DNA from 3 places in the Alishewanella maricola genome. Region 1 is predicted to be linked to each of the others. Evidence: predicted binding sites of a transcription regulator. Region 1 holds the regulator's gene; each other region holds the start of a gene.
The links. Region 1 encodes sigma-54, which starts transcription at its own class of promoters, with help from an activator protein. Its sites were predicted from a motif close to GTTGGCACGNNNNTNGNNT; they were not measured.
Positions count from the first base shown of each region.

Region 2: the regulator sigma-54 is predicted to act here: its motif matches at 2,661-2,679, upstream of JAO78_RS05945 (DUF4097 family beta strand repeat-containing protein).
Region 3: the regulator sigma-54 is predicted to act here: its motif matches at 2,156-2,174, upstream of JAO78_RS06930 (manganese efflux pump MntP).

Region 1 is NZ_JAEINI020000001.1:58,634-69,124, forward strand. It holds gene JAO78_RS00270 (monovalent cation/H+ antiporter subunit D) at 1-224, shown strand, start outside; gene JAO78_RS00275 (Na+/H+ antiporter subunit E) at 221-757, shown strand; gene JAO78_RS00280 (K+/H+ antiporter subunit F) at 751-1,020, shown strand; gene JAO78_RS00285 (Na+/H+ antiporter subunit G) at 1,029-1,412, shown strand; gene JAO78_RS00290 (HPr family phosphocarrier protein) at 1,448-1,723, opposite strand; gene rapZ (RNase adapter RapZ) at 1,713-2,570, opposite strand; gene ptsN (PTS IIA-like nitrogen regulatory protein PtsN) at 2,567-3,040, opposite strand; gene hpf (ribosome hibernation promoting factor) at 3,047-3,334, opposite strand; gene JAO78_RS00310 (RNA polymerase factor sigma-54) at 3,360-4,847, opposite strand; gene lptB (LPS export ABC transporter ATP-binding protein) at 4,896-5,618, opposite strand; gene lptA (lipopolysaccharide transport periplasmic protein LptA) at 5,615-6,106, opposite strand; gene lptC (LPS export ABC transporter periplasmic protein LptC) at 6,096-6,650, opposite strand; gene kdsC (3-deoxy-manno-octulosonate-8-phosphatase KdsC) at 6,647-7,201, opposite strand; gene JAO78_RS00335 (KpsF/GutQ family sugar-phosphate isomerase) at 7,203-8,174, opposite strand; gene JAO78_RS00340 (calcium/sodium antiporter) at 8,183-9,148, opposite strand; gene mlaF (phospholipid ABC transporter ATP-binding protein MlaF) at 9,448-10,251, shown strand; gene mlaE (lipid asymmetry maintenance ABC transporter permease subunit MlaE) at 10,248-10,491, shown strand, end outside.
Region 2 is NZ_JAEINI020000003.1:73,318-83,808, reverse strand. It holds gene JAO78_RS05960 (DUF7482 domain-containing protein) at 1-242, opposite strand, end outside; gene JAO78_RS05955 (hypothetical protein) at 588-1,178, shown strand; gene JAO78_RS05950 (PEP-CTERM sorting domain-containing protein) at 1,557-2,291, opposite strand; gene JAO78_RS05945 (DUF4097 family beta strand repeat-containing protein) at 2,716-3,411, shown strand; gene JAO78_RS05940 (M14 family zinc carboxypeptidase) at 3,478-6,141, opposite strand; gene JAO78_RS05935 (histidine phosphatase family protein) at 6,378-6,929, shown strand; gene glpD (glycerol-3-phosphate dehydrogenase) at 6,946-8,433, opposite strand; gene glpK (glycerol kinase GlpK) at 8,512-10,008, opposite strand; gene JAO78_RS05920 (hypothetical protein) at 10,204-10,491, opposite strand, start outside.
Region 3 is NZ_JAEINI020000003.1:328,228-338,718, forward strand. It holds gene JAO78_RS06925 (TonB-dependent receptor) at 1-1,480, opposite strand, end outside; yybP-ykoY riboswitch at 2,065-2,234, shown strand; gene JAO78_RS06930 (manganese efflux pump MntP) at 2,242-2,799, shown strand; gene JAO78_RS06935 (DUF4287 domain-containing protein) at 3,191-3,751, shown strand; gene glmS (glutamine--fructose-6-phosphate transaminase (isomerizing)) at 3,934-5,763, opposite strand; gene JAO78_RS06945 (DeoR/GlpR family DNA-binding transcription regulator) at 5,810-6,577, opposite strand; gene JAO78_RS06950 (YceB family lipoprotein) at 6,854-7,420, opposite strand; gene JAO78_RS06955 (bifunctional diguanylate cyclase/phosphodiesterase) at 7,678-10,491, shown strand, end outside.

The DNA.
Region 1 (10,491 bases):
GTATTTTGTTTTGGCGCGTTACCGGTTCAGAGTCGGGTGGGGATAAAGCCTTACCGCTGCAGGTTTTTGCCGTGTCATTGTTGCTGTTAGCTAGCCCCATGTTGGTGGTGTTTGCCGGGCCTTTCACCGAGTTAAGTGTGGCGGCAGCGGTGCAGCTTGAAGACGTGTCACAAACGATTTCCACGATTTTACTTGAATCTAGCGTGTCTGGAGGTGCTCAATGAGATTACAACCTCGTTACAGCTGGTTGCCAACACCGTATCGCAGCGTGTTGTTGTTTTTAGTATGGTTACTTCTCAATCAAAGTGTCGCGCCAGTGCATCTGTTTTTTGGTTTCGTGTTGGCGTTATTAATCCCTTGGATCAGTGCCAAGTTCCGAGATCCTCAGCCGTTGATTGAACGCCCCATTTTGGCGCTACGTTATATTCTTATGGTTTTGATGGATATTGTTACTGCAAATGCGCAGGTCGCGATATTAATTTTAGGGCCGACAAAACGGTTAAAACCCGCTTTTGTGCGTGTGCCGCTGGATTTACAGCATGAACTGCCCATCACCATTTTGGCCAGTACCGTGTCAATGACCCCAGGCACGGTAAGCGCGGACATTTACCCGACTAAAGAAATGCTGGCAGAAGGTGAAGAAGTAAAACAGCGTTGGTTGTTAATTCATGTACTGAATTTGGAAGATGAAGCAGAGCTGATTGCTTCAATCAAATCGCGCTATGAAGCCCCGCTAAAGGAGATCTTTCAATGTTAGAGAATGTTATCTTTTTAGTCTTTGGTATGATCAGTTTGGCTTTGATACTTAACCTATGGCGTTTAGTACGTGGCCCAAGCTTGCCAGATCGCATCCTAGCGCTCGATACCATGTATATCAATAGCATTGCCCTGATCATCTTATATGGCCTGCTGATGGGCACCTCATTGTATTTTGAAGCCGCGTTATTAATTGCCATGTTAGGTTTTGTCAGCACGGTGGCCGTGTGTAAGTTTTTATTACGTGGCGATATCATCGAATAGGAGAGACTATGCAAAATTGGATGGAATGGGTAATTGCCTTCTTTTTATTACTCGGAGGCAGCTTTGTGTTAATTGGTTCGATTGGTTTAACGCGGATGCCCGATTTTTTTATGCGCTTACATGGGCCAACAAAGGCGACCACCTTGGGTATGGGCGGTATTTTGTTAGGTTCGATGCTATTTTTTAGTGCGGCACCCGGTGAGATCAGCGTGCATGAATTGTTGATTACTATCTTCTTATTGATCACCGCGCCAATCAGTGCACATATGCTCATTAAAGCTGCCCTGCATCATCAGACTGAGGCGATTGCGCGGACTACAGGTGAGCAAGAACTCAAGCGAGGGCAATTACAAAACAGCAGCCGCTCGCATATTAAGTCGAATTTACCCTAAAAAACCTAACAATAGCGTAAAGCACAAGCTTTACGCTATTCCCCAAAACCGGTATTAATTAATAAAGTAATCGCGTCTAATGCTTCAGCAGCGTCAGGGCCTTCGGTGGTCACTGTAAGGGTTTTACCTTTACTACTGGCCATCATCAGCAGGGCCAGTACGCTGCCGGCATCTGCTGTTTTACCATCTTCTTGCACTAATTCTACTTTGGCATCAAATTGCTGGCTTAACTGCACTAGCTTGGTGGCGGCACGTGCGTGTAGGCCTAGGGCATTAATAATCGTGACTGTTGCAGCTAACTTATCGGCCATGATGTCTGACTAATTCCCGATGGCGAATTTGTACATCTTCGCGTTGGCTGCGGTAGGTTTCGGCTAGGCTTTGTGCGATATACACTGAACGATGCTGGCCACCGGTGCAACCAATCGCTATCGTTAAGTAGCTGCGATTGTTACGTTCGAGATGAGGTAACCAGCTGGCGATAAAGGTATTGATCTGCCACGTATATTTTGCAACCACGTCTTGTGAGGCGAGGTAATCTTTAACTGGTTGATCTAAACCTGTGAGCGGTTTCAGATCCGGCTCCCAATGTGGGTTGGGTAAAAACCGCGCATCGAACACAAAATCGGCATCCTTTGGAATACCATATTTAAAACCAAAGGACTCAAAGAGTATCACTAAACGGCCGGTCTTTTGGCCTAAGATCCGCTCACGTAATTGCTCGGCCAGTTGATGCACATTCAGCTCAGTGGTATCGATATATAAATCGGCGCGGCTAGAGATAGGATCTAATAACTGTTGTTCACGTGAAATGGCTTCATCGAGCGACATCGCTTGATGGGATAACGGATGTAAGCGACGCGTTTCGCTAAAGCGTTTAATTAGCGTGGTGTGATCCGCATCCAAATATAAAATCGTCAGTTCCAGCTTGCGCGGCAGATATGACAAAATGTCTGATAACTCATCGGGATCACTGGGTAGGTTACGTACATCAATACTCACGGCAACGCGTTCGTATTGGCCCATTACTGCAGTAGCTAGGGTCGGTAATAGATTAACCGGGAGATTATCGACGCAGTAATAGCCGAGATCTTCCATGACTCTCAGAGCAACCGATTTGCCAGAGCCTGAGCGACCACTGACGACGAGTAGTTTCATGACTCACCTGTTTTTTGGCTATAGTCGAGTAGTAGCTGATACAGTTGTTCATCTGACTCGACATGGCGGATTTTTTTGGTTAAGTCTTTCTGACTCAACAATTTGGCAATACCGGATAACGTACTTAGGTGCGTTTGGCATTGCTCAGTGGGTATTAAAATAGCGCAAAAAATATCGACGGCTTGGTTATCTATCGCATCAAACGCGATAGGGTCTTTACTGACCACAAACACCAAAATCGGTTGAGTTACGCAGTCAAGTTTGCCGTGAGGAATGGCGATACCGCCACCGATGCCGGTTGAACCGAGTTTTTCACGGGTCATTAAGGCTTCAAGAATGGTGTATTCAGATAGTTCGGGAAGCTGCTGGTGAGCCAGTTCGGCGATATATTCGAGGATACGTTTTTTACTGTTAAATAGAACTGCACTTTTCGTGCAGTTCTCCGCTAACATTGCGTTTAAATTCATAATAATGTCTTAGTGTCGTGACAGTTTTTCTTTGTGTTTAATGACCTGCCGATCGAGTTTGTCTATTAACTGGTCAATCGCAGCATACATGTTTTCGTTCTCAGACACCGCAAACACTTCGCCACCGGTGAGATGGATTTTAGCTTCGGCAATCTGTTGTAATTTTTCCACGTTTAAGATGACATGTACATTATTAATGTTCTCGAAATGACGCTCTAGCTTAGCAAATTTATTCTCGACATAATCTTTTAAGGCTTCGGTAATTTCGACGTGACGGCCTGTTAAATTGATTTGCATAGACTCTTCCTTTTAGTTAAGACACTTACAGCAGGGTCTTTCGTTGATTTGACGGCGGAATAAACAACGATTCGCGGTATTTAGCGATAGTTCGCCTAGCCACGTTTATCCCTTGTTCTAACAAAATCTCCGCCATTTTACTGTCACTTAGCGGTTTTGCCGGATTTTCTGCCGCCACCAATTTTTTAATAAAAGCACGAATGGCAGTGGAAGAACATTCACCACCACTCTCTGTACTAACATGACTGGAGAAAAAGAACTTAAGTTCAAAAATTCCACGTGGTGTATGCATATATTTATGAGTGGTGACGCGTGAGATAGTCGACTCATGCATACCGACCATTTCTGCAACATCATTCAATACCATCGGTTTCATGGCTTCTTCACCATGCTCAAAAAAGGCTTGTTGTTGCTGCACAATGCAATTGGCTACTTTGAGTAAAGTATCGTTTCGGCTTTCTAAGCTCTTTAAAAACCATTTAGCTTCTTGCAAGTGCGAACGAATAAATTGCGTATCAGCGGTATTTTTAGCGGTTTTGCTCATCGCCGCATATTGCTGATTGATTCGTATTTTGGGCATAGCGTCAGCGTTTAATTCGACTTGCCAGCGACCTTTTACTTTTGTCACCGTGACATCAGGAATAACATATTGCTGCTCTTGTTTAATCACATCAGCACCAGGCCGTGGATTTAAACTGTGGATCAACTGCATGACTTCCTTTAACTCTTCTTCTTTGAGTTTAGTCACGCGCATCAAAGAACGAAAGTCTCTATTCGCTAAAAATTCGGTATAGTTGCTAATAATGAGTTTTGCATCATTTAAATAGGGGGTAGTTGGCTCAAACTGCCGTAACTGCACCAGTAAACACTCTTGCACCGAGCGCGCGCCAACCCCGACCGGATCAAATAATTGAATGCGTTTAATCACGGCTTCAACTTCGTCGGCCTCGACCTCGTTAGATTGCAGTGAGTCGAGTATCTCTTCGCAGCTGATACTTAAAAAACCATTGTCATCGATGGCTTCAATAATGATCTCAGCAATAGCCCGGTCGATTTCAGAAAAGGGCGTGAGTTGCATTTGCCAACGTAAATAATCTTGCAGGGTATCGCTGGTTTCACCCTGATACACCATATCGTCATCAGGCATGTTGCCACTGCTAACAGGGGCGGCACTGACTAAATCATCCCAGTTATTATCTAGCGGTAAATCTTCTTGGATGTTTTGTTGATTCAGATCATCGCTGGTATCGCGATCGGCTGCGTCTTTTTGCTCTGAGTTTTTGTTGCGTGGATCGTCAAGGGTATCGCGATTGATATTGCCAAGACTGTGATCAACCTCATCTGGCTGACGTTCGAAATCATCATCGCCTTCGAGTAACGGGTTCGCGTCTAACGCTTCCTGTATTTCTTGCTGTAGCTCAATGGTGGACAACTGTAATAGGCGTATCGCCTGTTGCAGTTGTGGCGTCATGGTAAGCTGTTGTCCTAGGCGGAGTTGCAAAGAGGGCTTCATGTACCTGTAATTCTCTCCTGAATGCGCAGTTGCGTTCTATCTTCTTTACTATAGCCTGAATTGCTCACCTAGGTATACATCACGCACCTGCTGATTTGCTAGAACATCTTGCGGAGAACCGGCTGCAATCAGTTCGCCATGACTGACAATATAAGCGATTTCACAAACATCTAACGTTTCACGCACATTATGGTCAGTAATGAGAACACCAATGCCACGTTGGGCGAGGTGTTGAATGATTTTTTTGATATCAAGTACTGAAATCGGGTCAACGCCAGCGAACGGTTCGTCTAATAAAATAAAAGCGGGATCAGCGGCTAATGCTCGCGCGATCTCAACCCGACGACGCTCGCCACCAGATAACGCCATCCCTAAACTGTTGCGGATATGGCCGATATGAAATTCTTCTAATAAATCATCGGCAATTTCAGCGCGGCGTTGCGTGCTTAAATCTTTGCGGGTTTGCAAAATGGCCAATAAGTTTTCATGCACAGTCAATTTACGAAAAATCGAGCTTTCTTGCGGTAAATAACCAATGCCGGCGCGGGCACGTTGGTGGATCGGAGCAAAAGTAATATCTTGCTCGTTGAGGGTAATGGTGCCTTTATCCGAGGGAACTAAGCCAACAATCATGTAAAAGGTTGTCGTTTTACCTGCACCGTTAGGGCCCAATAAACCGACGATTTGCCCTGCATTGACCTCTAAGCTGACATCTTTCACTACCTGCCGGCTTTTATAGCTTTTGGCGAGGTGCGAGACCACTAACTTCATGGATTGTCCTTGTTTTCTGGGGTGAAAATCGTGGTAACGCGACGATTTTGCTCACCTTCAGCACTTAATTGTTGTAATTCAATGTTGTAACGGATCACGGCACCGCGTACTAAGCTACCGCTTTGCATCACTTCGGCATTACCCGATAACGTTAAAATTCGGCTGGCACGGTCAAATCGGATCTCATTCGCTTGAGCGGTTACAGGACGATCACCTTGCAGTGTTTGTGAATAGGTCGCCGGTGAGCCTGTTGTAATAAACACCTCTTTACCTTTACCAGCACTGGCGTCGACTTCAAGTTTGTCTGCTTTGATCAACATGGACCCCTGACGTACGACAACGTTATCGGCATAACTGGCAATGCTGTCAATTAATGAGGCTAAGGTTTTATCTGCATCGACCGAGATGGGCTGTTTATGATCCGGTTCGGCGGCCAAACTAACGGCAGAAAAAAAGGCCAAAACAATCATTAAGCTATTAATTTTCATTGAAATATACCGTCTCTAAATGCTTTTGCAATTGCATGGTTTCTTTTGTTAAATCGACATGCATACCTTGCCCTTTAATGAAAAAACCGGCGCCGGTGATCTGAACGATTTCATGCGTATGAATACTTTTTTCAGGCAACATCAGTTGTAATGAGGCCGTTTCAACGCGTTCTACTAAACCTAGGGTTTGTTTGTTTTGCAAAACCACTTGGTTTTCCAAAATAATCTTATCTTCAGGAAACCAGACACCTTGTAAGCTACTGATTTCCCAAGCAGGCTGATGTGCTTTATTAAACAGGGTATAGCGCGGTTGATCAAACTGCGTAAAGCCGAGCTGTTCAAAATGCTCTAATTTCAGCGCCTGCACGTGATCGGCAATATAGCCCTCATTGTCGTAGATGCGCAAGGTAACATTTTCAGCAATGTAATCCGGTTGAAATTCTCGATCCACTTGCAGATCCACTTGCTCAACGCTGGGATTCAACCACAGGTAGCCCGCGACTATCACGAGTAACATGACGATGAGCACAAAAAACTTTCTCATGAGCTGCTGCCATCAAATTGTAAAAATCGCTGTTGCGCAATCAGTAACAGATCGCATAATTCGCGCACTGCACCAAAGCCGCCAGGTAATGACGTGGCTAAATGGGCGTGCTTTTGCAAATAAGGATGTGCATCTTTTACCGCGACGGCTAAGCCACAATGTTGCATGACTTGCCAATCGGCCAAATCATCACCGATGTAAGCGACTTGGCTGGCATCTAATTGCAGTTCAGCGAGCAGCGCTTGAAATGCAGCTGTTTTATTTTCTTGCCCTTGATAAATATAGGGCACCGTTAGCGATTTCATACGCTGCTCCACAATGGCCGATTGTCGCCCTGTGATCACGGCTACTTCTATGCCCGCTTGGCGCAGTGCTTTAATGCCATAGCCATCCCGGGTATGAAAGGCTTTTAGCTCTTCACCTTGATTACCTAAGTAAATGCGCCCATCCGAAAATACGCCATCGACATCACAGATAAGTAATTTAATATCAGCCGCGCGGCTGGCGTTAGTATCACTGATAGCTTGGTACAACTGGCGATATAAGTCCATGTTACATTACTCCTGCTCGCAGTAAGTCGTGCATATTCATGGCGCCGATTGGCTCGCGCTGCTCGTTAACAATGATCAGGCCATTAATTTTTCGTTGCTGCATAATATTCAACGCTTCTGCGGCAAGCATTTCTGCTTTAACCGTAATGCAATTGACCGTCATCACCTTGGCAATTGAGGTACTGTGAATATCAATACGTTGATCAAGAATACGTCGTAAATCACCGTCTGTAAAAAGCCCAGCCAAACGGCCTTGTGCATCGACTACGGTGGTCATGCCGAGCCCTTTGCGTGAAATCTCTAATAAGGCATCTTTAATGCTGGCCTCTTGCGGTACGATAGGCACTAAATTTTCTTTATGCATTAAATCTTCTAAGCGCAACAATAACTTGCGACCAAGGCTGCCACCGGGATGTGATAACGCAAAATCATCGGCTGAAAAGCCTCTAATATCTAACACCGCGACAGCCAAGGCATCACCCATCGCCAGTGTCGCCGTGGTGCTGGCGGTGGGCGCTAGGCCAAGTGGGCAAGCTTCTTGAGGTACAGCTACACATAAGTGAATATCGGCCAAGCGCGCTAACGTAGAATCCGCTTTCCCGGTCATGGCGATCAGTGGAATACCCATGCGTTTGATAATTGGCACTATGGTCAGTAATTCGGCTGTTTCACCAGAATTGGAGATGGCGATAACGATATCGTCTTTTGACAACATGCCCAAATCACCATGGCTCGCTTCGCCTGGATGCACAAAAAAAGCCGGAGAGCCAGTAGAGGCGAGGGTTGCCGCTATTTTGTTGGCAATGTGGCCAGATTTACCAATACCGCTGACGATAACTTTACCTTTATTATCGAGTACCAGCTGACAAGCGCGCTCAAAATCATCATTAAGATATTGTTCGAGTTGTCGAACGGCTTCGGCTTCGATGCGTAATACCGCTAAAGCCTGTTCACGGAAAGTCTTTGTGGTCATAACCAAGTTTACGCCAAATGAGTAAATAACAAATATTGGTAGCCAATAAAGCCGCTTAAAAGCAAGCCACCTTCTAATCGATTGATACGTTGTTGCTTGCCGATACGTATTGACATTAATAACAGTGCAAATGCCGCCGCGATCATCACGTAGCTATCCCGCGTACCGGCATTAATATCGAGTGTTGAAGGCCCAATCACTGCGCCTAAGCCTAACACGGCTAAAATGTTAAAAATGTTTGAGCCGATAATATTGCCCAGCGCCAGATCATCTTCGCCTTTTATTACGCCTATGACGCTTGCGGCGAGTTCGGGCAAACTGGTGCCGATAGCAATAATTGTTAAGCCGATGATTAAATCACTCATTCCAGCATAACGGGCAATGGTGACTGCACCCTGAACCAATAACTGAGAGCTGGCTAATAACAACACTAAGCCGGCGATAACCCAAAACACTGCTTTTAGGGTAGAGGTTGGGGGTGGAATTTCTGATTCAATTTCGCTGATAAGCGGATCGGTTGGGCTGGCATGCTTACCCCAGTACACCAACAAACTGATAAAGCTGAAAAAAGCGATAAGCAAGATAATACCTTCAGCCCGCGTTAAGTTATGGTCTGATAAAAAATAGTATCCAACAAAGGTGAAAAACAGCATTAACGGAAATTCGCGCTTCAAGGTTAATGAGGCAACCGTAATCGGTTTGAATAGGGCAATAACACCAATGACCATTAAGATGTTTGTGATATTGGAACCTAAAGCGTTACCAACCGAGGTGTCGAGTCGTCCTTGTGCTGCGGCTGTTGCCGAGACCAACATTTCTGGCGCGGATGAACCCATTGCAACAATCGTTAATCCGATAATCATGGGCGAAACACCGCTATTGCGGGCAACAGATGATGCGCCGAATACGAAACGGTCAGCACTCCAAATCAGCAATACGAGTCCGACGATAACGAAGATAATGGCTAATAACAAAGGTGATATCATGGTGTCCGTTGTCTGCTTAACAGTTAAAAAGGGTATTTTCCCGTTTCTTGCTGCTAAATGCAAAAAAACCTCGGTAAAAACACCTACGCCAAGCATTATTCGAAAATACCTGCTGTTCGTTTCGAATTATTGCCACGACTTACTCTCTCATAGCGTTTACAATAAGCACACTTTGCCACTTTGCTCATATTGTAAACTGTTATGAATGTATATAACATGCGCGCCCTTAGCAAGATTGCCCGTTTAACGAGAGCTGACTGGTTGCAAAGAGAACTGGAGAAATAACGTTGTCTGATGTGTTGGTCGATATCCAAAACCTGAGCTTTTCACGCGGAGAACGAGTGATCTACCGCGATATGTCTATGCAGTTTGTCAGGGGAAAAGTTACCGCCATTATGGGGCCTAGCGGCATTGGTAAAACAACGCTGTTAAAACTCATTGGTGGTCAATTGATCCCAGACAGCGGCAATATTCTGTTTGATGGCGTAAATATCCCTAAATTGTCACGTTCAGCTTTATATCAAGCCCGTAAAAAGATGAGCATGCTGTTTCAAAGCGGTGCCCTATTTACCGAACTATCGGTCTTTGACAACGTGGCCTTTCCACTTCGTGAACACACCCGTTTATCAGAGTCGTTAATTCGATTAATTGTATTAATGAAGCTGGAGGCCGTAGGTTTACGCGGTGCACGTGATTTGATGCCAGCGGAATTATCCGGTGGTATGGCAAGACGTGCTGCATTAGCTCGGGCAATCGCTTTAGATCCTGAGTTAATCATGTACGATGAGCCTTTTGCGGGGCAAGACCCTATTTCAATGGGTGTTATTGTGCGGCTGATCCGCGAACTGAATAACGCCTTGGGTTTAACGTCTATCGTGGTGTCGCATGATGTAAAAGAAGTCATGAGTATCGCCGATTACGTTTATGTTGTGGCAGATAAAACCGTGATTGGCCAAGGTACGCCAGAGCAATTACGTGCCGATCCATCGCCATTAGTGCAGCAATTTTTGAATGGCGATGCAGACGGGGCAGTGCCCTTTCATTATAAAGCTGCAGCTTATGAAGATGAATTAATGGAGCTCGGCAAGTGATCGCAAATAGATTACAAAAAATAGGCCATCAAACGCTCAGCACCATCAGTGGTTTTGGTCGTGCAGGTATCATGTTATTTGGTGCCATAGTGGGTAAGCCCGATTTCCGTAAAGGCTTCCCGTTGTTTATCAAACAATTGTATGTCATTGGCGTGTTGTCGTTGATGATTATCCTCGTGTCCGGCTTGTTTATCGGCATGGTGCTGTCACTGCAAGGTTATAACGTTTTAGTAAAGTTTG
Region 2 (10,491 bases), on a different contig from region 1:
TCTACAATAGAAGAGCCTCTGGGCATGTTGATTGCTGAGGCAAGTTTAGGTACATGGTTTGCTCCCATCATTTGAGCCATTGCCAAGTCAGAGATGTCAGTTGTGATGTACTCGACGACTCGGCCATCGATCCACGCTCTGCTAAGCGGTAACACGGTTTCGCTGCGTCCGGCATCGAATACAGGTGAGGTACAAGCAGAGAGTAGTGCAATAACGATGGTAGAAAAAATGGCGAATTTCATGACTGACCTCTATTTGATTTGCTGCTTGGCGCTGCAAGAGTTAGCAAAGCGCTACTTCTAAGGCGCGATGATGATTTGTTTTAGGTAAGCCTAGCATGGCGCTGACTTAATAAGGTGAAAGTGAACGTATTTTTTATGGTAAGTGTTTGAGATTAGAGATTAACCGCTAGATACTTAGCGTCCATATTCACTCATAACCCCTTTATATCTGCGGAAACTGGCTTTATGCCCGTTTGCTTTCTTCTGGCCCGCACAGCCTGATAAATAGTCGCCATTATGGTTTAATGGTTAAAAACAGGGCAGCTATGCCAATAATGTCTGTGGGATTAAATTAAGGTGAACAATGTGCGTAAAACGACGTTAGTTATATTCATGTTAGGGCTACTTGTGGCCTGCGATAAAATGCAAACCCTTTCTGAAGCGGCGCAAGTGGAGCGCACTATCCGCCAAGAGGTGAAGCGCGATGTTACGGGGTTAACTGCGCTAACTCAGGCGGCAGATGAAACCGAGTATGATGGCTTCGCCTGGCGGCGGGGCGAGACTATTCAAATTCGCCAGCGCCAAAACGGTGAGTTAACGCTGTTAAAGGACGTGCAAGCCCCTGAGATTATTGCGACTGCGGTAAAACACAATATTCCCAGTTTTAGTGTGGTGCGTTATCAGCAAGGTTGGTTAGTGGTGTTTCGTACCTACGTCAGTAGCCATTGTCAGGTCGTCTATGCGTATGCTTATCACGGCAAATTGGATAACACGCCGCAATGTAGTGATGCAGTATTTGCTGAGCAGGCGAATGGTAAGTGCCAAAGCCCCATCAATGATGAGTGGCAAGTATTTAAAGAATGGTTTTTTGCCGAGTCACTGGTTGCTGAAGGTAATCCGGTATGTGCGGCTAAAGTAGCGCAAGGCTGGCAGGCGCCATTGCAAAATATCAATTAAAAGCCGTTTTAATCTGTATTGCAGTGCGTTTGTACATTCAATTTAAGTGTGAGCGTGAAGTTGCTACACTCTGATTCTAATAGTGTTAGTAATATTTTTTACATTCATTTAATGATGTTAGATTATTGCAAAAAATGGCTTAGATTTTATATTGATTTGGCTTGATACAGCGGTGTCGTTTAATAGGGGCAAGCGATTAAATAAGTTTCCATAAAAAAATTTTAAAGAGATAGTGTACTGAATTCGGAACTATGACGTTTAATATTAATATATCCGTATGACATATCTGCACAGTAGTTGTGAGAATACCTAAAAATTGGTTAACTATTAATAATTACTGGTGCGTTTTAAGCAAAATGCACCAGTAATATGAATGTTTTACTTTTTGATTCTGCGTCTTAGAGCTAAACCTGCTAGTCCGAAGCCAAATAATGCTAGTGATACAGGTTCAGAAACACTAACGTTAGTACATTGTGGTTGGTTAGGGTTCAAAGTACAGGAATCAACAGCTTGTTGGCCGATACCAAATGAAAAGTTATCCCAAGTAGTGACACCACCAGGATCTGTTCCGCCGACTCTTAAGGAAGAAACAAAAGTTGTTGGGTCAAAAACCACGCCAAAGAATTCACTATGGCCGGACCCTAATGTAGAGTTGAAATCGAAGAGGGTTTCTAAACCAGTGTTAGCATCAGTTAATATTAACTGCATACCACCACCATCATTATCATAAACATCAAAAGCTACTGCATTTACAGGGCTTGTGAAAAAGACATCAAAACTAATTCTTGATGCGCCATTTCTCGACCCGCCTATCGCTGGTCCGCTGCCAAGAGCGCTAGAGTTTGAAATGCTAATACTACTTCCGTTACCTATGTTTTTATACACATTACCTGCAGTGGTTGTAATACCGTTTGCACCTGTGCCAGTTGCGCCGATAATAGTGTCTAATGTATGCGAAAATAATAGAGCTTCCCAAGCAGACCTTGCTTCAGTAACTGACATAGTTACACCATTATTTAAAACATTAGATCCTTGTACTGTGATTATTGCTGCGTTGCTAGCAGTAGATCCTGATATAGCTATAGCTGCAATTAAATATTTGATTAGTCTCATAATTTATTCCATTAAGTAAAAATTGCAAGTTTTTAAGCATTTTTCGCGCCAAATTTCATGTCATTGTTTTTATTGAGTAATATTTTAAACATCAATTTAATGTGTAAATTTTTCTGACGGTGTAGCGTATTCATTAGTTTGAAATGGAAAACTAAGTTAGAGGATACTATTACTTTAATTTTTTATCGCGACACTTTCTTTTTGCAAAAAAAAGTGTTTCACCGCAAGGTGACATTTTGCCTCAGCTGATGCGCCAAAAAAGAGCGAATTAATTCGCTGAACGTAAATTTCTCGACTATTTTTTAGTGAAAACGACTAACTTAGTTTCAGTGCGATTTTTTAACATGCTGTTATTTATAGACTTATTAAGTTGGCTGTATTTTTGCAATGTTCCATATAACGTAATTACTTGTGAGCACTATTTATGAAACTGAGCACCTTAACCCTGGCTGTTAGCCTTACTTTAGCTGCCTGTTATGTTGGCGGTGTTATGCCTTTTTCCGCGGAGGCGGCAGAAACTGCCACGCAAAATGCGGAAGATATTTCCAAAGTGAATGGCAGTATTAAAGTGGCCGCCGGCAGCGTAGCGGGCGAGGTTAGCACCGTTAATGGCAGCATCAATTTAGCGGAGGATAGTCAGGTACAATCGGCATCTACGGTAAATGGCAGTATTACTTTGGCAGAGCGAGCGCAGGTTACCGGAGATACCTCAACAGTAAATGGCAGTATTAAACTGGCCTCAGGTAGCAAGGTGATGGGCGAACTGAGTACGGTGAATGGCGACATGGTGATCAACGGCAGTACCGTAGCGGGCGATGTTAGTACGGTGAATGGCACCTTGAAAATTGAAGGCAGCCAAATCGCTGGAAATCTAACGACGTTAAACGGTAATGTTAGTTTACTGGCAGGCTCAGTAGTACAGGGCGATCTGGTTTATGCCGAGCGCACTGCCCGCAAAAGTTGGTTTAGCTGGTTTGGTAATGATAAGCATAAACCGGCAACCTTAACCATCAGTGCCGATTCAAACGTGCAGGGGCAGATCATCTTAAAACAAGAGGTGAATTTGAAATTAGAAAATGCCGCACTGGCAGCACGCGTGGTAAAGCAATACACCGAGTAGCGGGCCAAAAAAAGCGGCAGGTTTTCCAGCCTGCCGTTTTTAGCGAATCATGAAACGTGTAAAGCCTTAACGCAGTGGAGTGGCGTGCGCCGCACCGCGGAATACCGCGTTGATATACAACAGATGCATGCCGTCGACATAGGCACGGAAATTAGGCTCTTGTGTAAACGCAATAACCTGGCCACGACCTTGCGCTTGCACCATTAACAACGGTTTATGCGCAATTTGCTGGCGATTTTCTTCCCAAACAAAACCCCCGGCAACAAGCTTTTCTGGTGATGCGAAAGTCAGTACATTGCGACCATGTGCCAGCGTTAGTGGCTGATAGATATAATTGCCAACAAAGATGCTGTTCACATTCGCTGGCACCCCAGCGGTTAGCCAATGATCTTGGTCTACTTCGGCTCGCGCTAAAAATCCAGACACGCTATCAGGCTGCGCTTGAAATGCTTCTAAGCGCTGCTGATACAGTTCACGGTTTTCTAGTAGCATACCGGCGACTTGCGCTTCAGCTTCAGGTTTCTTTTGCTCACTGACTTTAAATTCCCGCTTGCTATTCAACAGCGGCTTATCACCTTGGATCAACCAATCGGTTGCATTACCCAGCGCCACTAACACACCGCCGCGACTAACAAAGTCGTGAATTTTTTGTTGAGCTTGAGCTCCCAAAGCTTGATTATAATTGCCTTGGCTTGCTGGCAAGATCAGTACGTCGTAATGGCGCAGTTCAGCACGTAACAGTTGTGCCGGGCGAATAGCCGTTACCGGGTAATCAATGCCTTTTTCTAAGACAAAACGCGCGCTACCGGCACTTAATGGGTTCGCCGGTTCATCCCATAACAGGGCCACTCTAGCATTAGGGATGTTCTGCACATTGCCTGAACCAAAATTTGGCCCATCTTTAATCCAGCTACTATTAATGCCGGTAACATTAGCGCCGCTGCTCTGTGCAAGCTGTTGAATTTTACTAGCTAACTGCGGGTTATCGGCATGGCTTAAAATTAAACTGCCAGCGGGATAACGTACACCATTGCTGTGCGTAAATGGTAAGTCACTGCTTTTAACCGTTAAACCTTGCTGCAGTGCGTGGCTTAACAAGCGCGCAGCCGCCATATCGCCCCAAGGTACAATGAAGCCATAACTGGCATCGGTATTCGTGACTTTACCGGCTAAGGTGGTCTCTGGGCCCACGATTGTGTTGGCAACGTCTACCGCGCGGTTACAACGGTTTACTTCCAGGTTATACATCAACGGTAATGACCAGGCGGTCACGTCATAAATTTCATCAGGCAGGTTTTTCGAGCGACGGTCTTGCTGGCGAGCAATAAAGGCTTCAGCCATTTTGACGTCGTCATCTAGCAGATTGCGAATTAACTGATAAGTTGACTGCGCGGCATTAACCACGTAAGCGCCTTGCTGATAACTGTTACCACAAGCCCGAAAATCGACCGTGGCTTGGTTAACGGTAATGCCGTGTTGGGTGAGCACGCCCATTAATTTTTGGTGGCCAGCGGCATCACGGGTGGCAGGGAAAATATAGCTGCGGATGCCATCTTTCTCACCCTGAGTGAGCGATGTTTGCCGATAGCTGTAAAAGCGCTGTAATAGGTCTTTGGCGCGCTTACTGGCGGTTTCAAGCGTAGACATATAAGCGATAAAGTTACGTTGTACGCCATCGGCATACGTTAAAATGCTGCCATCGGTACGGCGATAGTTATGGCCGCGAGCTGAGCCCATTTCGTAGGTTGTGGCGATGCCGCCATAGTACAGTGGCCAGCTGGCACCGTAGCCAGGATACATGGCATCAAAAATTTCCCGAGTAAAATAATCATAGCCAAGCTGATCAAACCATTTGGCGTTGTTTTGGCCTAACCAATCTAAGCTTTCACGCTGTGCACCGGTGACCAGTGGGTTGTAAGGTTCTGCTTCTGGGCTGAAGTAAAAACTTTGATCGCCGCCCATTTCATGCGAATCGACAAAGATCAGCGGAAACATCTGCTGTAACACTCTTACCTGATTTTTGATTTCAGGTTGGGTCAGCGAGATCCAATCGCGGTTCATATCAAACAGATAATGATTGGTGCGGCCATTTGGCCAAGGTTCGTTTTGCTCTGCTGAGAAACGATCTGCGGAGTGCGCGATACCGACTGTGGCGTAATAACGGCTAACAAAGCGGTTGCGGCCATCCGGGTTTTGCATAGGCTCGATATACACCAGGGTATTGGTCAAGATGGCTTGGGTTTGAGCGCTTTGGTCTGCGAGTAAATGATAGGCTAGGCCCATCAGCGCTTCCGGTGGGCTAATTTCGTTACCATGCACGCCGCCGGCAAGCCACACATTGGCGGGTAAGCTATTAATTAGCGCATCTGCAGAGGCTTTGTTTAAGTTACGTGGATCGGCCAAACGGCGCATATCACTTTCTAAACGGTCTAACTTGGCCAGGTTATCAGCACTACCAATCACCGCATAAAATAACGGCCGACCTTGCCAACTTTCGCCATACTTCACTAATTTGATGCGCTCTGGGTAACTGCTGGCCAGGGTTTCAAAATAACTTAAAATCTCAGCTGGCGCTGAAATGCGCTCGCCCAGCGCATGCCCTAAGCGTTGCTCAATTGAGACAACATCGTTTTGATATTGACTATCGGGAAAAAACGGCACTGTTGTTGGCGAAGCCGCCATGGCTAATGTCGGAAACGCAAGGCAACTTGCGAGATATAAGGCGCGCATAAATTAGCATCCTAAAAACGAAAAAAACTAATGTAGAAGCTCGTAAGGGTAAAGGCAAGCCGCACCTGCTAGAGTTTCGCTCAAGTTGCTATAGGCCTCGGTAAATGGCGAAATAGATTCAGATTAATCGTTTTAGCGCTTTAATGCGTAGCCTATATCAGGTGTTGTGAACAAGGGTTATGCAGCATGCGTCATGGCTTGCAACTATGATGTGTCGCCCCGAAAAGGATACTCTAATGAAACTTGTCAAATGGCTTGTGTTGTTAATGTTCAGTGCTAACGTGTTGGCAGATACCGAGGCCGCTTGGCAGGCTTGGCAAAAGGGTAAAGCACTGTTAGTGATGCGCCATGCCCTTGCGCCAGGTATTGGCGATCCAGCTAATTTTCAGCTGGCAGATTGCAGTACGCAGCGTAACCTCAATAGCCAAGGACAGCAGCAGGCGGTGGTTTGGGGGCAACGTTTGCGGCAACGGACTACTGCTCAGATCAGCGTTTATAGTAGTCAGTGGTGTCGTTGTTTAGACACCGCATCCTACATGGCAGTGGGCGAGGTGAAGCCATTACCGATACTCAATTCTTTTTTCGCTGGTCGCGGTAGTCGTAACCAGCAAACTGCAGCTTTAATAGAGTATTTTGCCAGCAGTACCGTGACGCAACCTACTGTTTTAGTGACTCATCAAGTTAACCTTACCGAGCTCACCGGCATTTTTCCGAAATCGGCCGAAGCGCTGATTATCGCCCTGCCACTAAAAAAGCCCGTAAAGGTGTTAGCGCGTGTAGCGCCTTAACGCCACTGTTTATTCGCTAAGCCGTCGTGGAGGTGTTATGTTGCAAGTAATCGGTTAAGGCTTGCACTTGCTCGGGTGTGGCCTGTAAACCCAGTTTGGTGCGACGCCATAAAATATCCTCGGCACAGTGTGCCCATTCGACGCTGCGCAAGTAATCCACTTCGGCTTGCCATAGATCAGCAAAGAAATGCTGGCCTAGATCGGTTTCGGTTTGTGCTTCTGCCAGTATGTGAAAGCTTAAGGTGCCATAGGTGCGAACCAAGCGTTGGCAAAAACTTGGCGCAAGCCAAGGGTAATGTTGCAGCAAATGCTGCTTTAGTGAGGCTTGATCAGCGAAGTCGCCGCCCGGTAAGGCACTGTCTGCGGTCCAACGTGGCCCTTGTTGCGGGAAAAAAGGCGCCAGTTGATCGACTACGGATTCAGCCAAGGTGCGATAGGTGGTGATTTTACCGCCAAAAACTGAAATTAAGGGTAGGCGATCATCCACGGTATCCAGTGCTAACTTATAGTCACGGGTGACGCTTTGCGCCGAACTGGACTCATCTTCGAGCAATGGCCGTACGCCAGCAAAACTATGCACAATGTCTGCTGTGGTAATTTTTTGTTTAAAGTAGTGATTAATCACCGCGAGCAAATAGTCTGTTTCTTCAGAGCTGATACTGGCATCTGCTGGATCCCCTTGATATTCGACGTCGGTAGTGCCAATCAGCGTAAACTGATCTTCATAAGGAATAGCAAAAACAATACGCTGATCTTCATTCTGCAAAATATAAGCTTGTGGCTGCGAATGTAAGCGAGGCACCACAATATGGCTGCCTTTGACCAAGCGAATTGCTTGCGGGCTAGGCTGTGCGAAAGCCTCACTAAACAGTTGGTTAACCCATGGCCCGGTGGAATTTACCACGGCTTTACTGTGCACGGTAAATACATCACCGTTATCTTTATGGCGTAAAGTTAAACACCAATAATCATCTTGTCGTTGGGCTTGAATGCAGCGCATATGGGTATAAATGCTAGCACCTCTGTTGCGCGCGGCACAGGCATTCAAAATCACTAAGCGGGCATCATCAACCCAACCATCGGCGTATTCAAAGCCAACTTTGATACTCGATTCGAGCGGGCTAGTGGCGTCGAATGTTACTTTGCGCGATGCCGGTAATTTACGGCGAGTGGTCAAATGGTCATATAGAAATAGCCCTAGCCAAATCATCCATACTGGGCGCAAATGGGCTTGGTAAGGTAAATAAAAGGTCAAAGGCCACATAATATGCGGTGCATTTTTTAATAGAATCTCCCGTTCGGCGAGCGCTTTTCTGACCAAGTTAAATTCAAAATGCTCCAAATAGCGTAAGCCACCATGGATCAATTTACTGCTTTTAGATGACGTAGCAGAAGCTAAATCGGCTTGTTCGCACAGCAAGACCTTTAAACCGCGCCCGGCGGCGTCGTTAGCAATACCGGTACCGTTAACGCCACCGCCTATCACCACCACATCTACTTTCATGATCAAGTTAGACTTCCTTCTGTTTGCTGATGAGGTTTAATAGCTACGCTGAGGCTTCTCTAAATAATAGACTGATTACTAAGTTAAATCGTTGCTTGGTAAACGAACTTGTGCCACTGCATGTTGCCATTTGGCATACAGTTGCTGCCGTTCGCTGGCGCTAATGGTGGGTTCAAAGCGTCGCTCACAATGCCATAACTTAGCTAGTTCTGCAGTAGAGCTAAAAACCCCACAGTGCAAGCCGGCTAAATAGGCGGCGCCCAGCGCGGTGGTTTCGGTGTTGTCGGGCCGCTCAACAATAGCACCTAAAATATCGGCCAAAAAGGCTAATACCCAGTTATTGCTGACCATACCGCCATCGACCCGCAACACGGTTGGTCGCAGGCCGTCTTTTTCCATGGCTTTTTGGAGGTCTTTGGTTTGATACCCCACTGATTGTAACGCAGCGGCTACAATTTTATCGATGCCGGTATCGCGGGTTAAACCAAGAATAGCGCCTCTGGCGTTGGCATCCCAATACGGAGCGCCTAAACCGGTGAATGAGGGAACTAAGAACACGCCATGGTCATGGGATACATGTTGCACCATGGTTTCACTCTCGCCCGCGTTGCGTAATAATTTTAAGCCTTCCACAATCCACTGCATGGTGGCTCCGGCCATAAAAATGCTGCCTTCGATGGCATAGGTGACCTTGCCATCTAAGCGATACGCGATAGTGGTGAGCAGCTTATTGGCCGATTTTAGAGGCTTTTCGCCGGTGTTAAGCATTAAAAAGCAGCCTGTGCCATAGGTACTTTTAGCCATACCGGGCTCAAAACAGGCTTGACCAATCAGCGCTGCTTGTTGATCACCTGCCATGCCGCCAATCACAATAGGCTGACCAAACAAGGCGGCCTCAGTTTCGCCAAAATAGGCTGCACTATCCATGACTTCGGGTAGCATACTGGCTGGGATGTCAAAGACCTCGAGTAGCTCAGGGTCCCATTGCTGGTTATGAATATTAAATAGCAGGGTGCGAGAGGCATTAGTGGCATCGGTGCGATGCACTTTACCTGCGGTCAGTTGCCAGAGTAAAAAGCTGTCTACGGTGCCAAAAGCGAGCTCGCCGCGTGCGGCTTGTTGTTGGGCGCCGGGGACGTTATCTAAGATCCAGCGGATTTTGCTGGCAGAAAAATAAGGGTCGAGTAATAAACCGGTTTTGCTACTGATCAGCTCGACAAATTCGGGCGTGCGCAATTGTTCACAATAGTCATTGGTGCGTCGATCTTGCCAGACGATGGCCGGATAAAGGGTTTTGCCGGTGCTTTTGTGCCACACCAGCGTGGTTTCGCGTTGATTGGTAATGCCCAAGGCTTTGACCTGAGCCGCCGTGATTTGTTGCTTAGCGAGTACCTGTTGGCAACAACGCAGCACCGACCCCCACAGATCCTCGGGTTTGTGTTCTACCCAGCCATTTTTTGGAAAATGTTGCTCCAAGGTCTCACTGGCACTGGCCAGTAGTTGGCCTTGTAAGTTGAACAGAACGGCTCTAGAGCTGGTCGTACCTTGGTCGATTGCCAGTAAATACTCTGCCATGGGGTTCCCGTCGCATGGATCTGAGCATAGCCACATCGCTGCTAGCGCTTTAGAGTTAGTGCCACTAACAGCTACGTCGACTCATGCTAGAAATAAGATAAGTGACTTTAATATAAACACAAATTGGCTATAACCGTAAGTGAAACTGAGTATTTAACTGCTTTAAATTTCTTATTCGGTCGCTTGGCACCTTTTTTATTCGCTTTCTTGAAACTCCGTATACAACAACTCTAGATGCGCCAGTTGCTTCTTTGCTTGTTGCCGTTTCCTGCCGAATAGCCACCAACCTATAGCGCAGCCTGGGAGCACTAAGAAGCTATATACTTGTAGCAAGATGTTTGGAACTTGCGCTGGCTGCCACCAGGCTAGGCCCCACAGCGTTATCACAAACAATAGCAACGCAAAGCAACTGTATTGGTTGTAACGCAAATAGCACACTGACGTGCGGCATTTTTTTAAGCGAAATTGCAGCAAGCCTTGGCT
Region 3 (10,491 bases), on a different contig from region 1:
TGTTTAAGATGCCATCGTCAAAGGTATAGTTTCCGCGAAGTTGCAGTTGGTCAATGTCACTGCGCATTTGGCTATTACGAAATGAACTACCGGTTACTCGCATATCTTCACCGCGAATACCAGTAAAACCGGGGGGATAACCAATGGCTAAAGTAGGTAAGTCAGTGTCAAAACGTGCGGTAGTGAGAGTACGCACGAAAGTCGCCATACCAATAACGTTGTTGCTACCAAAAGGGCTGTTTGGGCTAGAATCAGCTGACGAGCTATGATAGTCCAACTCTAACTTTAAGTTGTCACTTGCTTGCCAGTTAACATTGAAACCTAAAGACTTATTCTCGTTTACGGTTGAGAACTGCCCACCACCCATGGCTAAATCGCCAGGAGCACCAAAAGCTTCAGAATAGACAATGGGTGCTGCTACTGGGCCATCGCTCCACACACCTGAAGAAGGGCCGAAGTTAAACCAGGCTGAAACGTCATTGTAACGATCGGATATTTCGTTTTTTGAATAGGTGAAATCTAAGGTTGTTCTTACAGCTTCAATCGGTTGATATTGTAAAACCAATTGGCCATTAGTACGAGTTCTTTCTACTTCATGAAAGGCAAATCCTAGGCTTTGTGGAACCGAATAGATAGAATCTGACGAGGGTAAATTTTCAATAGCATTAGGACTGGCAGGACATAAACCACCCCAGTCTGCATTGCCCATGTCACAGTCTGGGCCAGTTACAATTCCAGGGTAAGTTCGCCAGCCGCCGCTATTGGCTTGCTTGTTGCCGCTATCACGCTGCTGGTATGAGCCGCTAATGGCGACACCAAATTTGTCGTCATTAAAAGTATTGCTGTATAAGCCTGATAGCTCTGGCGTGATGCTGGCGCCTTCGTCAGTTGACTGGTCCATTACACCTTTGATACCAAAGCTGGATTTCTCGCCGGGAGCATTCAATGGTTTAGTCGTTAAAATGTTAATGGTTGAGCCCATACCACCGGTAGCGATAGTGGCACGACCCGTTTTATACACTTCAACTCCTGAAATACCCTCAGAAGCGATGTTTGCAAAATCATACGAACGAGAAGATGAGGCTGAGGTCGCTTCCAGTGACGAAGCGGGCATTTGCCGGCCATTTAACATCACTAAGTTAAAATCTGGGCCAAAACCGCGCACCGTAACGCGGCTTCCTTCACCGTTTGAACGGTCGATAGCCACACCCGTGATCCGTTGCAAGGATTCTGCAAGGTTAGTGTCTGGAAATTTACCAATATCTTCAGCAGAGATGGCATCAACCACGCCGACAGAGCTGCGTTTAACATCCATCGACTTAATTAAACTGCCACGAATGCCCGAAACTTGAATTATTTCAATATCACTGTTTTCGTCCGCAGCGGCTTCTTGCGCGAAACCAGGCGCCATCATGCCGGCGCCTGTAATCAGTGACAAACTCAACGCTATGCGCGACAGCTTGAAACGTGTTTGATTCATACCTTTCTCCCGTGTTTCCTGTATTTTTGCCATTTTATTATATGCTTCGCTTACATTTTAATGACATTTGCAGGCACAAAAATGTAAGCGCTTACACAACTTAGTTGATTAATATTTCTACGTCAAGACAGACCAGTAAAAAGATGCACAAATGTGTGGCAACAAAAGTTCACTTTTAGTGCACGGAGTACAACGGAAATAAAGGTTTCTGGCTAAAAAACTGCTGAAAAAAGGCTATAATTATCAAATGACGCTAAATTGCCTTATTTTGGTGCACTACAATTTTTAGGGTACTTAGCTACCACTGTTTTCTACGCACTTACCACTTGATGCAATCTTTACGCATAAAAACTTTCATCCTGCGAACGCACCAACAATTAACTCACTTCAACTATTAGCTGTTTTGCACAAATGGCAAAAATTCAGAACAGGCTCTTTCTAAAAAGATTTACTTTCCCTCAGTTCAAGACACTCTCTTTTCAAGAATGAAGTTCACCATCACACGCCTCGTTTGTTAACCCAGTTCAGTATGCCGCTCCACACCAACACGCTAAATTTGTCATTATTTAGGATAATTGTTAACATAAACCCTCGTTGGGGAGTAGCCTGCTTTCGAAATTTGGAAGAATTCGTATCAACATAATTGGCCACATGCCATGGTGCGAATACCTCTTGGTTGGCGAGACCATCGATATATCCATGCCCAAGGTCGGGCGTGTGGATATATCGTGGACTTGATATGCCCGACCGGAGCCAACTAAATGAACCCAATTCCGCTTATTTTACTTGCCTTTGCTATGTCCACAGATGCTTTCGCTGCTGCGATTGGTAAAGGTGCAACCCTTAAAAAACCACGATTGATAGAAGCTTTCAAAATCGGACTCATCTTTGGTTTTATCGAAGCAATCACGCCGCTTGTAGGCTGGTTAATAGGAAAGTCAGCCTCAGAATATGTAGAAGCTTGGGATCACTGGATTGCCTTTTCACTCTTGACGATTCTGGGTCTGCATATGATTTATGAAGGTACAAAGCCGGCTGGAAATGATGAAGAACAAGAAACTGGAAAGTCTTTATTTCGAATCTGCCTAACGGCATTTAGTACAAGCATTGACGCAATGGTGGTTGGTGTGAGTCTTGCGTTCATCAACGTCAACATTTGGATAGCAGCAGCTTTGATTGGGTTTGCGACGACACTGATGGTGACTATTGGCATAATGCTAGGGCGTGCAATAGGCTCGGTTATAGGGCACAGAGCTGAGATTTTTGGCGGCCTTACGCTAATTGCGGTTGGGTCATTAACATTGTACAGTCATTTGTAATTTTTTTTCGAGGCACCAACCTTTGTGGAGGCCAGCAATCTTTTATTCGGTGCGGCCCCACGTATTATTAACACAGCGCACTGGCTCGACAGTTACTGGTACCCACAACGGGCATCGAGGCATTAGCACTTAACAGCGTTTTTTTACTCGTCATATCTTTTAAACTCATACATCGATAATTACATGAATGGGATACTGACTGATAAAAGCGAGAAACAGAAACACCTCGCTGAACCATCACATATATGCGAAAGCCGGCTTTATCTCACAACCGAATATGTTTTCTAGTTTGTTTAAACTGTAAATTAAAGTTCAATAGGATTAATTTTCTCTGAATAATATTGATTGCATCATAACTGTAAGAGCTGCATACACAACATCGGAGGATGACATGGCAGACGTTCAGAAAGCCTTAGAAACACAAATCAAGAATATTGAAACGCGTACTGGGAAGACGATAGATCAGCTTAAATCGCTTGCTCAGGATTGCGGCCTCACCAAGCACAGCGAAATCGTCAATATGTTAAAAAGCGACCTTGGAGTTGGACATGGCGATGCAAACACCATTGCTCATTTAGCCAAAACATTAACTCAAACAGATAACAGCATTGTCGTCGGTCCAATTGATGCTCTTTATGTTGGCCCCAAAGCAGCTCTTCGCCAGATTCATGAATCGCTCCTTGCGCAAATGGAAAATTTTGGATCATTCGAGTCTGCTCCAAAACAAAAATACGTCAGCTACCGCAGAAAGAAGCAGTTTGCCACGATAGGCCCTGTAACCAAAACGCGAGTGGAACTTGGACTAAACATTAAAGAGCTTCCAGCTTCTCCGCGTCTCGAAAAGCTACCAGATGGGCAGATGTGCAAATTTCGCGTGAAGCTGACAGATGCAACGCAAGTTGATGCGGAGCTTATTGCATGGATAAAGATGGCTTATGACGCAGCAGGTTAGTAGCAGATCTGACAATTAACGAAGCTTTCTTAACCAATCCAGCTTCTCATAGCTTATGCCCATTACTGACCTCAGTAATGAGCATAAACTAATATTTTATTGATACCAAATTTAGAGCAATTTATTTTTTACGTACCAAATACAATTTGCCCCAACAAACAAAAAGCAAAAAAATCAAGTGCTTATTCAACTGTTACACTTTTGGCTAAATTTCTTGGCTGATCTACGTCGGTACCCTTTATGATTGCCACATAATAGCTCAGCAGCTGCAATGGCAGGGTATACACTACCGGCGCTAACCATTCATGGGTGTGAGGTACGTTAATTACGCGCATCGTGGCGTCTGACTTAAACTGCGCATCGGCATCGGCGAACACATACAAGATACCGCCACGGGCACGCACTTCTTCCACGTTCGACTTTAGCTTTTCTAACAAGTCATTGTTTGGCGCTACCACGATAATCGGCATATCGGCATCAATTAATGCCAGTGGGCCGTGCTTAAGCTCACCCGCCGCATAAGCTTCAGCATGAATGTAAGAGATTTCTTTTAGCTTTAATGCGCCTTCCATCGCAATGGGGTACTGATCACCGCGGCCTAAGAATAACGCATGGTGCTTGTCGGCAAACTCTTCAGCTAAAGCTTCAATTTGTGGCGCCAGCGCTAAGGTTTCTTCTAACTTGGCCGGTAAACTTTTCAGGGCATGAGTTAATTCACGCTGCTTTTCAAGGCTTAAGCCGTTGTATTTACCTACCGCCATGGTCAACATGGCTAAACCCACTAACTGCGTGGTAAATGCCTTAGTCGAGGCTACACCAATTTCTGCGCCAGCACGGGTCATAAAGGCTAAGTCAGATTCACGAACCAGTGATGAACCCGCCACGTTACAAATGGTTAAACTGCCTAAGTAACCGGCTTCTTTCGCTAAGCGCAGCGCGGCTAGAGTATCGGCGGTTTCACCTGATTGCGAGATACTGACCAATAAGCTGTTAGGCTGCACAAAAGATTTGCGGTAACGGAATTCTGAAGCGATTTCGACATTACAAGATACACCGCCTAATGACTCCAACCAATAACGCGCCACCATACCAGAGTGATAACTGGTGCCACAGGCAACAATTTGAATATGCTTAACCTTTTTAAATAGCTCAGCTGCGCCATTACCAAAGGTTTCGTCTAGCACGCTATCATTGCTTAAACGGCCTTCTAACGTGTTGTTGATCGCTTGTGGCTGCTCATAAGTTTCTTTGAGCATAAAGTGACGATATTGGCCTTTATCACCGGCATCGTAACTGACGTTGGATTCATGCACTTCACGCTCTACCGCGTTACCGTCTTTATCGAAAATACTGACGCTTTGTCGGGTAATTTCTGCTACATCGCCTTCTTCTAAAAACATAAAGCGACGGGTTACCGGCAATAAGGCCAGCTGATCAGAGGCAATAAAATTCTCACCGATACCTAAACCAATCACCAAGGGGCTACCTGAACGGGCCACCACTACACGGCTAGGATCGGTTTTATCTAATAACACGGTACCATAAGCGCCATGCAGTTGTTTTACCGTTGCTTGCACGGCTGCTAACAGTGAACTAGCTTGCTTTAATTCTTCTTCTACTAGGTGGGCAATTACTTCGGTATCGGTGTCTGAGGTAAACACATAACCTTTCGCTTTAAGCGCTTCGCGCAGCGGGTTATGATTTTCAATAATACCGTTGTGTACCACGATGATATTGCTAGAAATATGAGGGTGCGCATTACGTTCACTTGGCTCACCATGCGTTGCCCAGCGCGTATGCGCAATACCCGTACCGCCAAGCACCGGCGCTAATGCCACCGCATCGGCTAGCTCTTTTACTTTACCTAAACGGCGTAAACGCTGTAACTCACCTTGCTGGTTAACAACCGCCACGCCGGCCGAGTCATAACCGCGATATTCTAAACGGCGCAAACCTTCAACTAAAATATCAACCACATCACGCTGCGCAACTGCGCCAACAATACCACACATATTCTTACTCCGTTAAATTAACTAAAAGGGTTCGCAAAAATGCTATTTAATACGCTGCGCGGATCACGCTAACGCCTTGCTGTTCTATTTCCGCAGCCTGAGCAGCGGATAAACCGATGTCGGTCACCAATACTTTGATCATTGACCAGGGTAATTCTAAATTGTGTATTTTTCGCCCCAGCTTGTCTGATTCCAGCATCACGATGACTTCGCGCGAGACCTCAGCCATAACTCGGCTTAAGCTGTATAACTCATTGTAAGTAGTTGTACCGCGAGCTAAATCGATGCCATCGGCGCCAATAAACAGTTGGTCGAAGTCGTAATTACGTAACATTTGCTCGGCTAATTGCCCTTGAAACGCTTCAGACTGCGGATCCCAAGTACCGCCGGTTAAAAGTAGCGTCGGCTCGTTTTCCAACTCTCGCAAGGCATTGGCAATAGCTAATGAATTAGTCATGACCACAAGGCCACGTTTTTGCACTAGTTCTGGCAATAGCGCCGCCGTTGTGCGGCCACTGTCGATAATAATTCGGTAATGATCTTTAATCAGTGTCGCAGCCGCTTTAGCAATTGCTAACTTTCGTTCTGAAACTTTCGCTAAACTACTATCAGAAATAAAATCTTGTGGTACCGGCACAGCACCACCGTATCGACGTAATAATAAGCCGGCAGCCTCTAGGGCAGTTAAGTCTTTGCGAATGGTCACTTCGGACGTGTTAAATTGCTCCGCCAGCTGCTCAACGGTCACTTCGCCTTGTTTTTGCAATTGGGCGACAATTAAATGCCGACGCTGTTGTGTATTACGTTTATTCATTTCTTTCACTTAGTTTCGAAACGAAAGGTATTTTAGCGATTTCTGCTGCTTTTGCAAGCAATAGCAAAAAACCAAACTTATTAATGATAATTATTTGCATTTGCGTTTGGGTTGTTTTATAGTCTGCGCTATCAACGGATGGCGGTGAGCTTTTGCTCTGATAAGGATGTTCTGGTCGTTGTTAATGTTGTCCTGCATTTATGGGGAGCTTAGGCTCCCCACTTTTTTTACGACCATCTGCCACCTTGTTCTGTCTTAGCCAAGAAAAGATGGCGGTTAACGACTTTTCCCCGCCGGTAAAAAGGCAATTCTCCCTTGTTGCACGGTCATATTTATCGGTAGTGCGGTTAATAATTTTACCGTTGGATCGCTGGTATCCAATTTATAAACTGGGTTAGTCGCCAAAAATTGATTCACTATCTGTAATAACTCATTGGTAACCGGCGTAAGGTTACCGCGGTAGCCTGCAGCTTCAATCGAAGAGTCGAGTAATTTTACTGAGCGCACAAATACCGCTTTTTGTTCCGCATCATAATAAGGAGCTCCTTCAACCTGCAGTTGCATACTGGCAGGATACGTTAAACCGAACAGGCTTAAGGTTGCCGAAGCAGCCGTGTTAATTTGCACCAGATCGCTATTATCCGGGCCAATTTTAACTGCCATACTGTCGACCGCCAGCTTTAAAGGGATCCCGGCAACATTGGCTTGTCGCGTTAACTCAGGGATTTGCTGGCTAATCATCTGCTCTAATTGTGTTTCAGAAACAGAGTAAACCGGCATTTGGCCCAATTGACTGCAACCGACCAGCAAAATCGTTAAAATAAATAACCCTATTTTTCGCATTATCTTGTCCTATTTATTGAGTTAAGTTGCAGCCTTGCTAATAGGCTTTGATCTAATTAACCTTACCTTAGCTAAACTTAGTATAGGCTGAATGTGAGCAACGCTTACCTGTAAAGGCCTTTTTCTTTGCTTTAGCACGAGTAATCCACGGTAAACTCCATGATGTTTTAGTTTTTTTGCCTGTTTTCAAAAGTAGATCAAACGTATTTTGTTACCTTATGCTAGCCTTGAAGCTAAGCTATAAGAATTAGGTGGCTATGACTGCATTACTGCAAAAGGTATTTAATCGCGTTTCACATGCCAATATTTTCGCGATCCCCGCAATAATCGCGTTGATTATTTTGATTTTTTCACCCTTTGTCAGTCGGCTGATCCCTGGCATTAGCGACATAAATTACCTACCGCTGCACTCTATTTTAGAAATTATTTCGGTTAGTTTTGCCTTTATGATTTTTGCCGTCAGTGCTGAGCGTATTCTGATTAGCATGAATATCCGCACCGCCATCTTGGCTTGTGCTTTTTTGGCGGTAGTTTGTTTTGATTTATCGCATTTATTATCTTTTACTGGCATGCCTGACTATGTCACCCCTAGCGGCCCACAAAAAACCATCTATTTCTGGCTTGCTGCCCGCTTCACCGCCGCTGTAGCGTTATTCTTAGCGGTACTGCCACTGGCCAATCGGCCCATTAAACAAGCCGTCTTTGTAAGTATGCTGGTTGTAACCGTAGCGATAATTGCGCTAGTACATATGGTTATTTTTTATCACACCAACGCATTACCCACGGTCTATGTGCCACAGCAAGGCCTAACCTTAACCAAAATTGCTGCGGAATATCTGTTTATTAGTTTGAATATTTTGACCATCTTGTGGATGCGCTTTGGCTATGCTCAAAACACTCACTATTATGCGCCAGCTTTATATACGGCAATGTGGTGCTTATTGTGTAGCGGGTTTTACTTCACCTTATATCTTGATATGCACGACGCCTTTAATGCTGTTGGCCATGTTTTTAAAATTGCAGCTTATTTATTTTTGTACCGTGCGCTGCTGCATGAAGTGCTGAGTAAACCTTATTTAACGTTGATAGAACGCGAAGCGGATATCTCTGCCACTTTGGCGGCGATCCCCGATGTGTTATTTGAAGTGGATGATGAAGAGCGCTTTTGTCAGGTTAAAAATACCGATAAAGTCCCCATGTACCTGCCACCTGAGCATTTTTTAGGCAAAACTTTAGCGCAATGTATGCCGAAAGAGGCTTATATTGCGGGTCAAAAGGCTATTGCTCAAGCGCGCCAGTCAGGCCGCTCTGAGCCTTGTAGTTATCCTTTACTGATCGAAGGCAAAGTTTTCTGGTTTCAAGTGATTGCCGCACGACGCCAAGCCAAGTCAAACAAGCCTCGCTTTGTCTTAGCGGTACGGGATATCACCCAGCAAATGTTAGCGGAAGCCGAACTGAAGGTAAACGCATTGGCGTTTTATACGCGTGAAGGCATTATGATTACCGATGCCAATAATCATATTATTAAAGTCAACCCGGCTTTTTCTTTTATTACCGGCTATGAAGCCCATGAAGTCGTTGGCAAATCACCGTCGATACTAAGCTCTGGGCAACATGATGCCGCCTTTTACAAAAAAATGTGGCTAGCGCTAAGTGAAAACGGTTTATGGCAAGGTGAGATTTACAATAAACGCAAAAACGGTGAGATATTTCCTGAGCAAGTCGTTATCAATGCTTTAACCGATCAGCAAGGCACTGTTACTCATTATATCGCCAGCTTTAATGACATTAGCAAAGCAAAAGCAGACCAGCAATATATTCATCAATTGGCGTTTTATGACCCGCTGACCAAATTACCCAATCGACGTTTATTGATCGAGCGCACTGCGCAAGCACAAACGCATAGTGATCGCAGCGGGCATTACGCAGCCTTGTTTTTTATTGATCTCGACCACTTTAAACAACTGAATGATAGCCTTGGCCATTCATATGGTGATGAACTATTGCGGCAACTTAGTGAGCGTTTACAGCAGGCCATTCGGGAACAAGATACTTTAGCAAGACCAGGCGGCGATGAGTTTATTTTGTTAGCGCAATTCAACAGCAGTGAACTAACCAAAGCCACGGAGGATGCCCATCAGTTGGGCCATAAGTTATTAGAGATTATCAACAACCCTTTTGAATTGAAACAACATCACTATCAAATTTCAGCCAGTATTGGGATAGCGTTGTTTAATGATAATAAGAAAAATATTGATGATTTAATGTCTTCAGCTGATCTTGCGATGTATCACTCGAAAGAAATGGGGCGTAATCAACTGTACTTTTTCGAACCGGGAATGCACAAAACGCTACGAAAAAAACAACGGTTAGAACAATCATTAAAACAAGCGATCAGCAAACAACAACTAAAATTGTTTTATCAACCCAAGGTTAATAGCCAAGGTCAGATCGTCAGCTATGAAGCACTGATCCGCTGGTTTCATCCAGAATTTGGTTTGATTACACCTAACGACTTTATCCCCTTAGCGGAAAACTCATATCTTATTAATGAAATAGGCGAATGGGTGTTAACAACGGCTTGTCAGCAAATACGCGTATTCCAACAACAAGGTACTCCTTTGCCCATTGCCGTTAATGTCAGCGAGCGACAATTAGTGCAGAAAAACTTTGTTGAAATTGTCAGCAGTATTGTGCAAAACAGTGGTATTGATCCCCACCTTTTAGAGCTTGAAATAACCGAAAGCATGCTTAATGAAGATTTGGAAAACACACGAATAAAACTATTGGCGTTAAGCAAGCTGGGCATCACATTTTCACTTGATGATTTTGGTACGGGTTATTCCTCGCTAATTTATTTAAAAAACCTACCGATCACCGTTCTCAAAATTGACCGATCTTTTGTGCATGAGTTTTTAACGCAAGAAACCGATTTGGCCATTGTAAAAACCATTATCGCCATGGCAAAGTCGTTATCATTGCATGTGGTTGCAGAAGGTGTTGAGCAACAAGAGCAATTTGAAATGTTAATGAGTTTAGGTTGCGATTTGTTTCAAGGCTACTTATTTGGT